DNA from 2 places in the Pseudomonas grandcourensis genome. Region 1 is predicted to be linked to the other one. Evidence: riboswitches for the same ligand, from Rfam matches in the RefSeq annotation. Region 1 holds a riboswitch; the other holds the start of a gene.
The links. Region 1 has a riboswitch for cobalamin ahead of AABM52_RS16720 (CbtB-domain containing protein). Riboswitches for the same ligand answer to the same signal wherever they lie in the genome.
Positions count from the first base shown of each region.

Region 2: linked by a shared signal. The riboswitch ahead of cobO (cob(I)yrinic acid a,c-diamide adenosyltransferase) and the one ahead of AABM52_RS16720 (CbtB-domain containing protein) in region 1 are both predicted to bind cobalamin.

Region 1 covers NZ_CP150919.1:3,744,983-3,748,382, reverse strand. The annotation lists gene cobM (precorrin-4 C(11)-methyltransferase) at 1-371, opposite strand, end outside; gene AABM52_RS16730 (cobalamin biosynthesis protein) at 455-868, opposite strand; gene AABM52_RS16725 (CbtA family protein) at 865-1,572, opposite strand; gene AABM52_RS16720 (CbtB-domain containing protein) at 1,584-1,775, opposite strand; cobalamin riboswitch at 1,896-2,122, opposite strand; cobalamin riboswitch at 2,356-2,569, shown strand; gene cobW (cobalamin biosynthesis protein CobW) at 2,672-3,400, shown strand, end outside.
Region 2 covers NZ_CP150919.1:1,886,020-1,889,419, reverse strand. The annotation lists gene bluB (5,6-dimethylbenzimidazole synthase) at 1-203, opposite strand, end outside; gene AABM52_RS08380 (cobyrinate a,c-diamide synthase) at 200-1,570, opposite strand; gene cobO (cob(I)yrinic acid a,c-diamide adenosyltransferase) at 1,567-2,178, opposite strand; cobalamin riboswitch at 2,260-2,493, opposite strand; gene AABM52_RS08370 (hypothetical protein) at 2,647-3,231, shown strand; gene AABM52_RS08365 (sorbosone dehydrogenase family protein) at 3,298-3,400, shown strand, end outside.

The DNA.
Region 1 (3,400 bases):
GTCAGTTCCGCACCCAAAAGCGCTGCGCAAGCGGCTGTCGCAGTGACGCCAGGTACGATTTCGAACGCAATGCCCAGCTCACGCAGATAGCGAATCTGCTCGCCAATGGCGCCATACAGGCTCGGATCGCCGGAGTGCACCCGGGCCACATCCTGGCCCTTGGCGTGGGCGCTCTTGATCAGGTCGATGATCTGTTCCAGATGCAGTTCGGCACTGTTGACCACCTGTTCGGCACGGTGACCTTCCAGTACGGCGGCAGGTACCAGAGAACCGGCATAAATGATCACCGGGCAGTTGCGAATCAGCCGCTGGCCCTTGACGGTAATCAGTTCGGGGTCGCCGGGACCTGCGCCAATGAAGTAGACGGTCATCGTCGGTTCCTGTGGGGAAAAAGGGACTGAACAGGGCTTCAGATGAAGAATGTTCATGATCGAAGGCGGGGATTATCGGTTTTTTACGCAGCGCCAGCCAATGCCAGGGTTGCCTGGGCGTATTTTTGTCGTGGAATCAGCAGTTTTGCCGGAGCCTGGGCCAGTTGTTCCGCCAGGGCCAGTGCGGCGCTTTCCGCCACGCCGTAGCAACCGGTGCGTTCAAACGCTATCTGCGATTGATGACTGAGTTGCGGTTCATAAGCGGCCAGTTGTTCACTGCTGAAATACATCATTTCCAGGCCAAGCTGCTGAGCCAGTTCGATTAACGCAGGTTCGTCGCGCTTCGAATCGATGCTGGCCAGCGCCTTGATTTCATGGCGAGCAATCTGGTGTGCCTCCAGCGCCTGATCGAGCAGCGCCAGCAACGTGCTGACGGGGCAGCCCCGTTGGCAGCCCAGGCCGACCACCAGGGTCGGCGCTGTGCTGACGTCAGTCATGCGTGGTATTGACCATCGCTTTTGCGACGGAACAACCAGGCGCTGATCAGGCCCAGGGCCAGCCAGAACGCCACGTTGGTCAGTTGCGAAGCGATTTTGAACTGGGCTTCCAGCGCCTCCGGAGCGAGCATCGAATGCACTTCCGGTTGCGGCGCGCCAATCACATGGGGAACGGCAAGGATTGCCACACCGAGGACTTTCATCAGCCAGTGACGGCTGAATACGATCAGGGCGATACCGACGGCAGTGGAGGCGGCCGTACCGATCCACCACAGTTGCCGCTGTGCCAGGTCGGCGGCGGCAGTGCCAGGCAATTCAGGAGGCAGGCCGAGGGTCGGCGCGAGCACGAAGGTCGCGTAACCGGCCAGGCCCCAGAGCAGGCCCTGGGAGGTTTTGGTCGGCGCACGCAAGGTGTACAGGCCGGCCAGCATCAGGGCGAAACCGACGGCCACCACCAGGTTACCGCCGGTGGTCGACAGCACGCGCTGCCAGCCGTCTTCCGGCTCCCAGGCCTCGGCATCGTGAGTGTGGGCAGCCATCGCACCGTCGGCGTGCTCATGCATTTCAACAGCGGCCGGTTCGGATTTTTCGTAGGTCTCGGCCTGCAAAATCAGCGGAGCGACCCAGAAGCTTTGCAGCAGGGTCAGCAACAGGGCGGCCAGCAGCCCGGTGAAACCTGCGGTTTGCGCAATACGCTTGATCATGTCGACAGCTCTCAATGGCACGGGAACGCGGAGCTGTGGCGGGTATCGTGGGCGGCGTTGTGCACCGCTTCGATGTGCGAGAAACCGGCGAAATAAACAAGGCAGGCGCCCAGAATCGACGCGCAGACGGCGGCGGTCAGACGTTGAGTCAGGGTTGAGGTGGTGCTCGCGGCTGTGTGTTCGGCGCTGCTGATGATCGACATGGCGTTTCCCTCTGGTCTGTCAGCGGGGAATAAGAGCGCATGCAAAAACCCGCACGACCAGGCGCGCAAGGTTTCAAACAGCGCCCGCCCACCGCGGGTTTGTTGGTTCAGTGATCGTACTGGTCACTTTGTGTTGCGGGCCGGTCTCCGGGCTCACGAGGGGTAAAGGCTTGGGCCTGAACCTGAAAACATCACCTTCCCATGCCGTAGTGGCACAGTGGATCTGATGCTTCGCTCGCTTACCGTTGCGGGGGCAGCACCGGACTGACATGGCTTAAGAGTAAAGCACATGATTCACCGGTTTCCCGTTTCACCCTGTGAAGGGCACCCGTAACAAGGTGTGTAGGAGAGCATGGGCGGGGGTTGGGCGTCAATTGGCAAGGGTTCGCATTTAAGGTTCGCACAGCACATTGTGGCGAGGGGGCTTGCCCCCGTTGGGCTGCGAAGCGGCCCCCGGCAATCTTACTGATAAATCCTGCACTCAGGTCTTGCGACGGCTGCGCCGCCGAACGGGGGCAAGCCCCCTCGCCACAAGTGATCGCATTCTCAGCATGAACATTGACCCGCCCCAATACCATGCGTAGCCTTGCGCTTTCGAGGTTCTTCGGTGTTTGCCGAAGCTAAGAAGGGAACGCGGTCGATGCCGCGGCTGCCCCCGCAACTGTGAACGGTGATGTTCGTTGCCACGCCACTGCAGGCTCAATCCATGAGGCCGGCGGGAAGGCGCAGCGAATGCCAGGCTCAAGGCCGGCACACCGTCAGCCAGGAGACCTGCCTCGTCACAGATTCTCAATTTCAACCGGGCGGGGTGATCCGGTGGCGAACTCTTCAGGCACGCGCGTCCGCGTTGCCGGTCGTCGTCCCGTATGCCCGCCACATTAGCCATAGGGCATCCGATGAAAACACTGGCCAAACTCCCCGTCACCATCGTCACCGGCTTTCTCGGCTCGGGCAAGACCACGCTGTTGCGGCACATGCTCGACAACGCCCAGGGTCGCCGCATCGCGGTGATCGTCAACGAATTTGGTGAGTTGGGCATCGATGGCGAAATCCTCAAGCAGTGCTCCATCGGTTGCACCGAAGAAGAAGCCAACGGCCGTGTCTATGAGCTGGCAAACGGCTGCCTGTGCTGCACCGTCCAGGAAGAATTCTTCCCGGTGATGCGCGAACTGGTGGCCCGTCGCGGTGATCTTGACCACATTCTGATCGAAACTTCCGGTCTGGCCCTGCCCAAGCCGCTGGTGCAGGCCTTCCAGTGGCCGGAAATCCGCAGTGCCTGCACGGTGGATGCGGTGATCACCGTGGTCGACAGCCCGGCCGTGGCCGCCGGCACCTTCGCCGCGTTCCCGGATCAGGTCGACGCCCAGCGCAAACTCGACCCGAACCTGGACCACGAATCGCCGCTGCACGAACTGTTCGCCGACCAACTGGCCAGCGCTGATCTGGTGATCCTCAACAAAACCGACCTGATCAACCCGGCGGACTTGGCCCGTGTGCGCATGGAAGTCGCCGAGGAATTGCCACCAGCGGTGAAAATCGTCGAAGCCAGCAGCGGTCGCCTGCCGCTGGACGTGCTGATCGGCCTGGGGGCCGGCTCCGAAGAACACATCGACAGCCGTCACAGC
Region 2 (3,400 bases), 1.9 Mb from region 1:
CCGCGCAAGGCGCGATCGCTGATGCGAATGAAGCGCCAGGGCTGCATCAGGCCGACACTGGGTGCCTGGTGTGCGGCCTCGAGCAGGCGCTGGAGCAATTCGGGCTCGACGGTGCCACCACTGAAGTGGCGCATGTCGCGGCGTTCGGCGATGGCGCGATAGACCGCTGCGCGTTCGGCTTCGGAAAATGCGTTGTCGGTCATGGCCGCTTCGCGAGCAGGCTCGCGCCCACAGGAGTCAGGTGATCCATTATGGAAGCGATGACGGTCTCAAGGTCTGGCGCAAACAGCGCGGCAATCGCCGTGGGGTTCGACGGAAAATAAAAGTGCACATAAGAGGCCGTCATCCGCCCCTCACGGTAGACCGCCTCCGCTCCGCGCCCGCCGTTAGGGCTCAAGCCACGGGCAATTGGCGCCAGTTCAGTGGTGGTCAGCGAATGGTGATAGGTGTGCCCGCGCAGCGAACCTTCCGGCAGGTCCACCGCTTGCAACGCCAGCGCTGCCAGACGCTTTTGCATCACCGCATCACCGGCCAGCAAGCCAACCAGTTCGGCGCGAGTGCCCTCGACATCGGTCAGGGAATCGAGCAGATACAGCATGCCGCCACACTCGGCGAGCAAGGGTTTGCCTGCGCGGTGGTGGGCGCGGATCGCGTCGAGCATCGCGGTGTTTTGCGCCAGCGCAACATGGTGCAGCTCCGGGTAACCACCCGGCAGATACAGGCTGTCCGCCTCCGGCAACCCACTGTCGCGGATCGGCGAGAAGAACGACAACTCGGCGCCCATCGCCCGCAGCAGATCCAGGCTCGCACCGTAGGTGAACGCAAAGGCTTCATCCCGGGCGACGGCAATGCGCACACCGGCCAGCAGCGGCTCGGCCACGATCACATCAGGGGTGGCAAACTCGACCGCCGGCGGCAGCGCAACCTCGCAACTGCTGGCCAGGGCATCAGCGGCCGCATCAAGGCGCAGGTCGAGATCGTTCAACTCACTGGCCTGCACCAGCCCCAGGTGCCGGCTCGGCAATTCGATCCCGGTTTCCCGGGACAGCGCGCCGTACCAGCGCAAACCTTCAGTCAGGCTGCCTTCAAGCAGTTGCGCGTGGCGCAGCGTGCCGACACGATTGGCCAATACCCCGGCGAACGGCAAGTCCGGCTGATAACGCGCCAGCCCCAGGGCCAGTGCGCCGAAGGTCTGGGCCATGGCGGTGCCATCGATCACACCCAGCACCGGCACACCGAAATGCCGCGCCAGATCGGCGCTCGACGGCGTACCGTCGAACAGCCCCATGACGCCTTCAATCAGGATCAGGTCCGCTTCAGCGGCAGCCTCCCACAGCAACCGGCGACTCTCCTGCTCGCCGACCATCCACATGTCCAGCTGATACACCGGCGCACCGCTGGCGCGCTCGAGGATCATCGGATCGAGAAAGTCGGGACCGCACTTGAACACACGGACCTTGCGCCCCTGATTGCGATGCAATCGGGCCAGCGCCGCGGTGACGGTGGTCTTGCCCTGGCCGGAAGCCGGCGCGGCAATCAGAACCGCCGGACAGTGTCGAGGCTGACTCACAATTCGACGCCTTTCTGCGCTTTGATCCCGGCTTGAAAGGCGTGTTTGATCACGCCCATTTCGGTGACGGTGTCAGCCATCTCGATCATTTCCGGCTTGGCGGCACGACCGGTGACCACCACGTGTTGCATCGGCGGCCGGGCCTGCAAGTCGCTGAGCACCTGATCGAGATCGAGGTAGCCGTGCTTGAGGGCGATGTTCAGCTCATCCAGCACCACCAGACCGATGGACGGATCGCGCAGCAGTTGCTGCGACACCGCCCAGGCAGCTTCGGCGGCGGCGATGTCGCGCTGACGGTCCTGGGTTTCCCAGGTAAAACCTTCGCCCATCACGTGAAAGCGCACCTGCTCGGGAAAGCGCCGGAAGAACAACTCTTCGCCCGTGCTGTTGCGGCCCTTGATGAACTGCACCACGCCGCATTGCATGCCGTGCCCCATGGCGCGGGCAAGCATGCCGAAGGCCGAACTGCTCTTGCCCTTGCCATTGCCGGTCAGCACCAGCAGCAGGCCACACTCGTTCGGGGAATTGGCGATGCGCTCGTCGATCACGGCTTTTTTGCGCTGCATGCGCGCCAGGTGGCGTTCGTCACGATCGGGGGTATCAGTCATGGGGGAGCTCTCCGTTGAGGCAGGAATAACGGCGGGCAGGCACAAGAATAGAAGGCAAAAAGCCTGGCATCGCCCACCGTGATGCCGCTGGATGAATCAGGCCGGTCTCCGGGCTCATGAGTGGCGCGGGGCCGGACTGTGCGCCTTCCCGCATCGAATCGACACAGTGGCATCACACACAGTTTTCACTCATTTACCGTTGCGGGGGCAGCGCCGGAATTGCGGGCCTTCGACCAACAGAAGGACTCACTCACCGGCTTCCCTGTTTCACTCTGTCGACCCAAGCCACAGAGCACCTGAAACAAGCCGCGAAGGTTAGAGGGTTGGGGGTGGAGCGTCAATTAAAGCCGGGAGGCCATCGAGCGAATAACTGCCATCCATCAATAAACTGACGTCAATCTTGTGCCACGCTCTCAGCAGTGATATCAAAGAGCCACAATCTCACAACACAATAACAAGGGTGAGCCCATGCAAGGCATGATCATCAGCAATCCAAAGCTGGAATTCCTGCGCCCGGTGCTCGAGCACTGGTTCGAATGCATCGACCGTTACAACGCCGTCCGCGGTGATGGCGACACACCGTACTGGCATGACGAAAAGGCCAATCTCGGACTGCTGTCTGCCGCGGCCTGGATGGCCGAGATGGTCACGCTGCAGCAGACGCCCACCCGCAAGCAGACCGAAGAAGGCGAACGCAACAGCCGCGCCGACCTGCTCCTGGCCTCGCCCGAAACCCGCGCCTACATCCAGACCAGCCAGCGTTGGCCACGGGTCAACAGCCTCAATCTGACCCAGGCCCTGCTCGACATCGCCAGCGATGCAAAGCGCGTGAGCCACGCCAGCGACCTGAAACTCGGCTGCCTGTTCGTCGCCCCGCAAAAAGCCCAGCAAGGCGCAACGCCGGAAGAACTCCAGGACATGGTCGACGACCTGCAAAAGGAACACACCTGCGCTGTCGCCTGGTATTTCCCTTATGCCTACCGCAAGTTGCGCAACGAAGCCGGCAACTATCACCCCGGCATTGCGGTGCTGTTCAAGGAAGCACGCGGCTGAGAGTTGAACCATCGCACGACACCCCTCCTCTATGAATAGAACAAGGCATTCATAGGGAAGACCAGCATGCGCACGTCCCCGCTCGTTCTCGTTATCGCGCTCTGCGGAGGGCTCGCCGCTTGTGGCGAGACCTCCCGGCTGCAAGTCTCCGACGGTACCGGCCCGTCAC